Pirellula sp. SH-Sr6A: one gene and its partner. The protein of the gene in region 2 binds, or shares a complex with, the protein of the main gene of each other region. Links are inferred from orthologs where the notes say so. Each region holds a gene or a part of one and is shown on either strand. Other genes may lie near its edges.

The links.
Region 1: VN12_RS12725 (region 2) and odhB share a complex: the UniProt entries of both Bacillus subtilis proteins name them as parts of the 2-oxoglutarate dehydrogenase (OGDH) complex. The link is inferred for Pirellula sp. SH-Sr6A from one-to-one orthologs.

The regions. Positions count from the first base shown.
Region 1 is NZ_CP011272.1:3,133,083-3,136,298, reverse strand. What follows is about bases 59-2,952. They hold odhB (2-oxoglutarate dehydrogenase complex dihydrolipoyllysine-residue succinyltransferase), read right to left. Parts: upstream 2,208-2,952; coding sequence 909-2,207; downstream 59-908. Other genes in these bases: VN12_RS12190 (alpha/beta hydrolase), read left to right, coding at 2,461-2,952; VN12_RS12200 (sugar phosphate isomerase/epimerase family protein), read right to left, coding at 59-878. Also shown: more of VN12_RS12200, read right to left, coding at 1-58; more of VN12_RS12190, read left to right, coding at 2,953-3,216. UniProt on the Bacillus subtilis protein: E2 component of the 2-oxoglutarate dehydrogenase (OGDH) complex which catalyzes the second step in the conversion of 2-oxoglutarate to succinyl-CoA and CO(2).
Region 2 is NZ_CP011272.1:3,276,069-3,279,713, forward strand. The notes cover bases 5-3,327. They hold VN12_RS12725 (2-oxoglutarate dehydrogenase E1 component), read right to left. Parts: upstream 2,956-3,327; coding sequence 205-2,955; downstream 5-204. Other genes in these bases: VN12_RS12720 (hypothetical protein), read right to left, coding at 5-179; VN12_RS12730 (PQQ-binding-like beta-propeller repeat protein), read right to left, coding at 3,227-3,327. Outside these bases: more of VN12_RS12720, read right to left, coding at 1-4; more of VN12_RS12730, read right to left, coding at 3,328-3,645. UniProt on the Bacillus subtilis protein: E1 component of the 2-oxoglutarate dehydrogenase (OGDH) complex which catalyzes the decarboxylation of 2-oxoglutarate, the first step in the conversion of 2-oxoglutarate to succinyl-CoA and CO(2).

The DNA of each region.
Region 1 (3,216 bases), 140 kb from region 2 along the record:
AGCGCTTCGGTGCGTGACTCCACGGTGGCTTCATACGCCCGGTCCTCGACCTCGACACAAACGGGACCCACATATCCCTCATCGCTGAGAACAGAGAAGAACTGTCCCCAATCGATTTCGCCAAGACCCGGTAGCTTCGGGGAGTGGTAGAGCTTCGGATGCGCAAAGATGCCTACTTCATCCAAACGATGCCGATCGATTCGAACGTCTTTCGCATGCACATGAAAAATACGATCGATGAAGTCTCTCAGCGGTTTCAAGTAGTCCATGCACTGCCAGACCATGTGGGATGGATCGTAGTTGAGTCCCAAATTCGGGCTTCCCAAATCGGAAAATAAGCGGCGCCAAATCGCGGGGCTGGTCGCAATATTCTTTCCACCGGGCCATTCGTCCTGCGTGAAGAGCATCGGGCAGTTCTCGATGCCAATGCGGACACCCTGTTTTTCCGCCAAGTCAACGATGGGTTTCCAAGTCTTCAGGAGGCGCGGCCAGTTATCGTCTACGCTTTTCGTGAAGTCGCGCCCGATGAACGTGTTGACACGATCGATTCCTAGTTTGGGAGCTGCAGCAATCACCCTTTTCAAATGTTCGGTGCATCGCTCTGCTTCTGCCTCGTCCGGCGATAGGCAATTTGGGTAATAGCCCAGGCCACTGATGAAGACTCCTGTCTCCTGCTGCAATCGAGCGATGGTAGCTATCGAAGCATCGGACAGATCGTCGACATTGATATGGGTTATCCCAGCATAGCGACGTTCCGCTTTGCTCGGAGGCCAGCACATCACTTCGACGCATCGGTATCCGATCTGCGACGCGGATTGAAGTACCTGTGCCAGCTCCAGTTCAGGCAGGATGGCGCTGACGAATCCAAGTTGCATCATGATGGACTTTGAACCGGAACAGGATTCCGACTAGATTTCAAGGAACAAACGGGAGGGGTCTTCGATTACTTCTTTGATGGTCTTCAAGAAGGTGACTGCCTCGCGACCATCGATAATCCGGTGGTCATATGTCAGGGCCAAGTACATCATGGGGCGAATGACGACCTCTCCGTTGAGTGCAATCGGTCGCTCCTGGATCGAGTGGAGTCCCAAGATCCCGCTTTGGGGTGGGTTGACGATCGGCGTGGACAAGAGAGAACCGTAGATACCCCCGTTGCTGATGGTAAAGGTCCCGCCTTCAAGATCCTCTGGCATCAGTTTGTTGGCCATGGCTCGCGACGCGAATTCGCCGATCGTTCGCTCGATTTCTGCGAAGCCCATCTTCTCGACGTTGCGAAGGACGGGGACGACCAAACCCTTCCCGCCACCGATCGCAATCCCGATGTCGCAGTAGTTGCGGTAGACAATATTGTTGCCACGAATCTCAGCGTTAACCGATGGGTATCGTTTCAGGGCCTCGCAGGCCGCTTTGGCAAAAAAGGACATGAAGCCCAGCTTCACTCCATGCTTCTCAGCAAATGCGTCGCGGTACTTGTTGCGAAGCGTCATGACGGGCTGCATGTCGACTTCGTTGAAGGTGGTGAGCAGGGCTGCCGTGTGCTGAGCTTGAACAAGCCGGGAGGCGATGGTCCGGCGGATCATGCTCATCGGCTTGACCTCCTCGGACCGGTTTGAACTCCCCTGTTGAACCATTCCGGTGGAAGCTGTGGGTGCAGAAACCGGTGGCGCCAACGTCCCGGTGACGGTCTTGGTAGGAGCCGGTGCAGCAGGAGCGACGGGTGCGGGTGCAGCCGGGGCCGCTGGTGAGGTTTGACTGACGTAACGAACCACGTCTTCTTTGAGCAATCGACCGCCCGGGCCTGTCGCGGGTACCTGGGTGGCTTGCAAGTGATGATCGTCCAGCGCCCGCTGCGCAGCAGGCATGACGCGAGGGTCCGCGGCGGGCGATGCCGGTGCGGAAGATACGGGTTGCTGAGGTGCGGACGCTGGCTGCAGAGCAGGAGCGGCGCTGCCTGATGGCGAAGCACCCTTTGCCGCCGGTTGGAACGTAGCGAGGATGTCCCCTACCGAAGCGAACTCTTCATTGTTCTTAAGGATCTTCAAAAGGATCCCATCTTCCGGAGCGGAGATCTGCACGGACGCCTTCTCGGTTTCCAGATCGACGAGATCGGTTCCTGCCGCGACCCAGTCCCCTTCCTTCTTGAGCCATTTGCTGATTTGAACTTCAGAAATACTCTCACCGACCGACGGAACGACGATATCTACCATGGAATGAAACTGAATTTTCGGGGGCCGAGCACTAAAAGGATCGCAACTCGCGGCTGCTACAGGCGATGCTTCCACCCGTCTATCAATGGGAGAAGCAACGCTACTATGAGCATATAGCAAGGGGGTCGGGGTGTCACCCGCACCAACCCGATTTTCCGGGCGCAGAATACCCCTAGCCGTACGGATCTCTGTATCCTAACGGTTCCACCCCTTTTCCCACCTCTATCTCTTTCCTATCGCCTGCGAGTTTGCCATGAAGACATTCCGATGGTTTCGCCTTTTTTGTGCCATCACCTTGATAACGTCACTCCCGGTGTGGGCTCCGTCCCAAACTGCGTGGGCTCAAGGGCAAAACGTCACGAGCTCGGAATCGGCCGTCGAAAAGGACGTTCCCTACGCAGAGCCCGCTCTCGAACGCCAAGTCTTGGATATCTACCGGCCTTCCAATGCAAAGAATGCACCGGTCATCTTCTGGATCCATGGAGGTGGGTGGCAAACCGGAGATAAATCGCAGGTCCAACTCAAACCAAAATGGTTTGTCGATCAAGGATTCGTGTTTGTCTCCACCAATTATCGCCTCCTACCGAAAGTACCCATGGAGACAATCATTCGGGATGTTGCCAAATCGCTGGGGTGGGTGGCTAAGAACATCGGCTCCCATGGAGGCGATCCCAAACGAATCTACGTGATGGGGCACTCGGCAGGTGCCCAGCTCGCCGCGCTCCTCTGCATCGATGACCGCTACTTGGCCGCCGAAGGTGTTCCCTTCTCTTCTCTAAAAGGATGCGTTCCAGTCGATGGTGATACATACGACATTCCCGCCATCATCGAAACCGCCGAAACGCGCCGACGTGTCCATAAACAACCGCAAGCCAAATATGGTCATCGCGAGAAGTTTGGAAACGATCCTGCCAAACATGTCGACTTCTCCGCCGTCACCCACGTCGCAAAGGACAAGGGAATCCCACCCTTCCTGATCCTCTACGTTTCCAGCCATCCGGATACCAGC
Region 2 (3,645 bases):
AAGAACCGACACTTGGCATTGTGCAAGTAATACGTGTTGTGAGTTCCGTGCTGCTGGATTGCGTCTTTGATGCGATGGAACTTCGCAACCAAACCCGGAGACGCATCCAAGGGAGGATCGAGCCGGGTGATGCTGCGCAACGGCAAGCAATCAAATGCTACATCGACATGTCGGTCCATGGTTTGCCCTTTCATTCCGCACCGGTTACGCAAGACCAAAAGCTGCGTTGAGCAAATCCCGCTCTTCCAGTTTGTGAGCTCGAGAGGAGCCGGTCGATGGGCTGGCCGATTCGGCTCGCGATATCCTCTGGAGTTGGAAGCGGGCCGCGAGCTCATCTCCCCAATGGATCTTCACAAACTGCCAAGCCCCCATATTGGATGGCTCATCCTGGTACCAATAGAGCGGTGTCCCCGCTTCGTAAACGCTAAGCGTCTCGAGCACTTTGCTCGCTTCGAGCGGATAGAACTGCTCGACGCGAACGAGGGCGACATCGTCGCGTCCCAGTCGGGTTCTTTCGTCCAAGAGATCGTAATAGGCTTTTCCACTGCACAGGATGATCCGCGAGGTAGGCGTTCCCGCAGGCCGATCGTCAGGCAGAATCTTGCGGAAGCAACCATGCTCAATGTCGTCCAGCGAGGAAACACAGGCCTTGTTCCGAAGCAAACTCTTCGGTGTCAAAACAATCAACGGCTTGCTCCACTTCGATTTCACCTGACGGCGAAGCAGATGGAAATACTGAGCGGGAGTCGAGGGCTGGGCGACGATCACGTTGTGTTCCGCTGCCATCAAGAGGTAGCGTTCGAGTCGCGCGCTGCAGTGCTCGGGTCCTTGCCCTTCAAACCCGTGAGGAAGCAGCATGACCAGACGGCTCAATCGCTTCCATTTGTCCTCCGCACTCGCGATGAATTGGTCGATCACGCATTGGGCAACGTTGGAGAAATCTCCGAACTGGGCTTCCCAAGCGATCAGGCCCTCTGGGCAATCGAGGCTGTACCCGTACTCGTATCCGAGAACCGCGGACTCGGAAAGCGGGCTGTTGATGATTTCGATCATCGCTTGATTGGGCGACAAATGCTTGAGAGGCATATGTTTGCGATTGTCCTTCTCATCGTGAAGTACCGCGTGCCGATGCGAGAAAGTCCCGCGTTCGCAGTCCTGCCCGGTCAAGCGGACCGGATGCCCCTCGGTGATCAGCGTCGCAAACGCCAGCATCTCCGCAGAGGCCCAGTCGAGGGGTTGTCGCCCCGCAGCGATTTCGCGGCGATCGTCCAGGATACGCACCAGTTTTCGGTGCGGACGGAAGCCTTCCGGCACATCGCAGGCTCTCGCCAACAGTTCTCCGGCTACGGCGCGCGACACCCCGGTCGTCAGCTGCTCGTTCACCGGTTCTGGCCCACCAAAATAACCGTCCCAAATGCCGGTGAGAGACGTCAAGTCATGCACGAACGGCTCGCTCTTGGCCAATTCAAACTCTCGGGACAACCGATTGTGCCGAACCTCGGCGATCGCATCCGCCTCCTGGCGCGTCAGCTCGTTCATACTGAGCAAATGTTCCAGATAGCTATCGCGAACCGGTTTTTTGGCATCGATCGCAGCGTACATCACCGGCTGGGTGTAGCGAGGCTCATCCCCTTCGTTGTGTCCCAATCGGCGATAGGCGTACATGTCGATCACGACGTCCTTCTCGAACTCCTTGCGGAAGTCCATCGCCAAGTTCACGACTTGTGCCACCGCTTCCGGATCCTCGCCGTTGACGTGGAAGATCGGGATTTGAAGCATTTTGGCGATGTCGCTCGCATAGGTGCTGCTTCGGCTCTCCGCCGGTTCGGTCGTAAAGCCGATCTGGTTATTGAGGACGATGTGAAGGGTTCCACCCGTTCGGTAGCCGGGGAGCTCGCTCAAGTTGAGAGTCTCTTGCACGACCCCTTCCCCGATGAACGCTGCGTCACCGTGGATCAAAATCGTCATGTGCTCGCTTCGGGTGATGTCCCCCGCGCGGTCCTGCTTCGCTCGACAGCGGCCCAAGGCAACGGGGTTCACAAACTCCAAGTGACTCGGATTGAAACAGAGCGATATGTGAATGGTCTGACCGGTACTGGTCGTCCAATCCGAGCTATAGCCCATGTGGTACTTTACGTCACCACCCCCACGAAACAACTCGGGATTTGGATCATCAAACGACCAGAAAATGCTTTGAGGTCGTTTGCCCATGACATTGGCCAAAACGTTCAACCGACCGCGGTGGGCCATCGCGAGGACGACCCCTTTGACCTCGTGTTGACCAGCCTTTTCCAAAGCTCGGTCCAGAAGCGGGATCAAGCTCTCCGCTCCCTCCAGCGAGAAGGTCTTGGCCGTCGCGTACTTCTTTCGAACAAACTCTTCGAAGATAGTCGCGTCGGCGAGCTTGGTGTAAATCCGCGTCTGCACTTCCCGTGACAATGCCAACCGGTTCTCGGTCGATTCCATGCGGCGTTGCAACCAGTCTCGAATGTTGCGGTTGTCAACGTGCATGAACTGAGCGCCGATGCTTCGGCAATAGGTCGTGCGCAGTTTTTCGATGATGTCGCCGACGGTCCGTCCGTTGGCATACTCTAGCGTAGGGGACGTGAAGGGACGGTTCATGTCCTCTTCGGTGAGACCATGGGATTGTGGATCTAGTTCGGGGGGACCTTTTCGATTCAATCCAAGTGGATCGATCTTGGCCATCAAATGTCCACGGACTCGATACTCCCGTACGAGCTGATCGACTCGCTCCTGCATCCGAGCCAACCACAGCGCGTCCGGTACCTCGCCATTGTTCCCACCGACAGGCTCATTCCCAGAGTAGAGGGCCTCGGATTGCGTCGCGAGGGAAAACTCCTCGAAGTACTTGCGCCAAACGTCCGAAACACTGTTGGGATCTTGGATGTAACGAACGTATAAGTCGTCGATGTAATCGAGACTGTAGGTATTCATTTTTCTAGAGTTTCATCAAAGGTGGTGACGCTGGCCTGAGAAAGCCATGGGGAGCTCTGATTATGGCTTCCACTTATGAGGGTTACTAGGAGATCCTGCGACAAAATGCAATGCCAAGGTCATTTTCGAGGCCCGCAGGATCGCCCCAACGGGGGGAAAATCCAACCGAACGATCCAGTCGCGTCGATGTCGAGAGCAGCGTGGGATTATAGGCGGACAGCCGGTAGCGTCGAGTTCCTCCAGTGCGGTCTCAAGGAGCGGTTGCCCGCGACTAGGGTCGGATGCAATAAAGCATTTCGCGTCGCTCGCCATCGCCAGCTTCGGTGCAGCGGTAGTAAATGGCTCCACCGCTGAAAACCGGTGTCGCGAAGACTTCTCGACCCAACTGCATCTTCCCCAAACTTTCGAACCGCTTCGGATTGGCTCGGAACAAGAACGTTTCTCCCGCCTCATTGGTCGCATACACGAGATCGCCCACCAGGACCGGTGAAGCGGAAAAGGTCCCCCCCAATCGCTGCTTCCACAGCTCCTTTCCGGTTTCGCTGTCCCAAGCCATCGCGATGCCGGCGTCGAGGACCCCGTAAAGTATCCCATCCCGATGCAGCGGTGAGGGTACATAAAGCCGGTTGTCGTTCTCCCAGACCTTCGTCTTGGACCCGTCGGCCAACACGGCGGACATGTGGTTTCTGG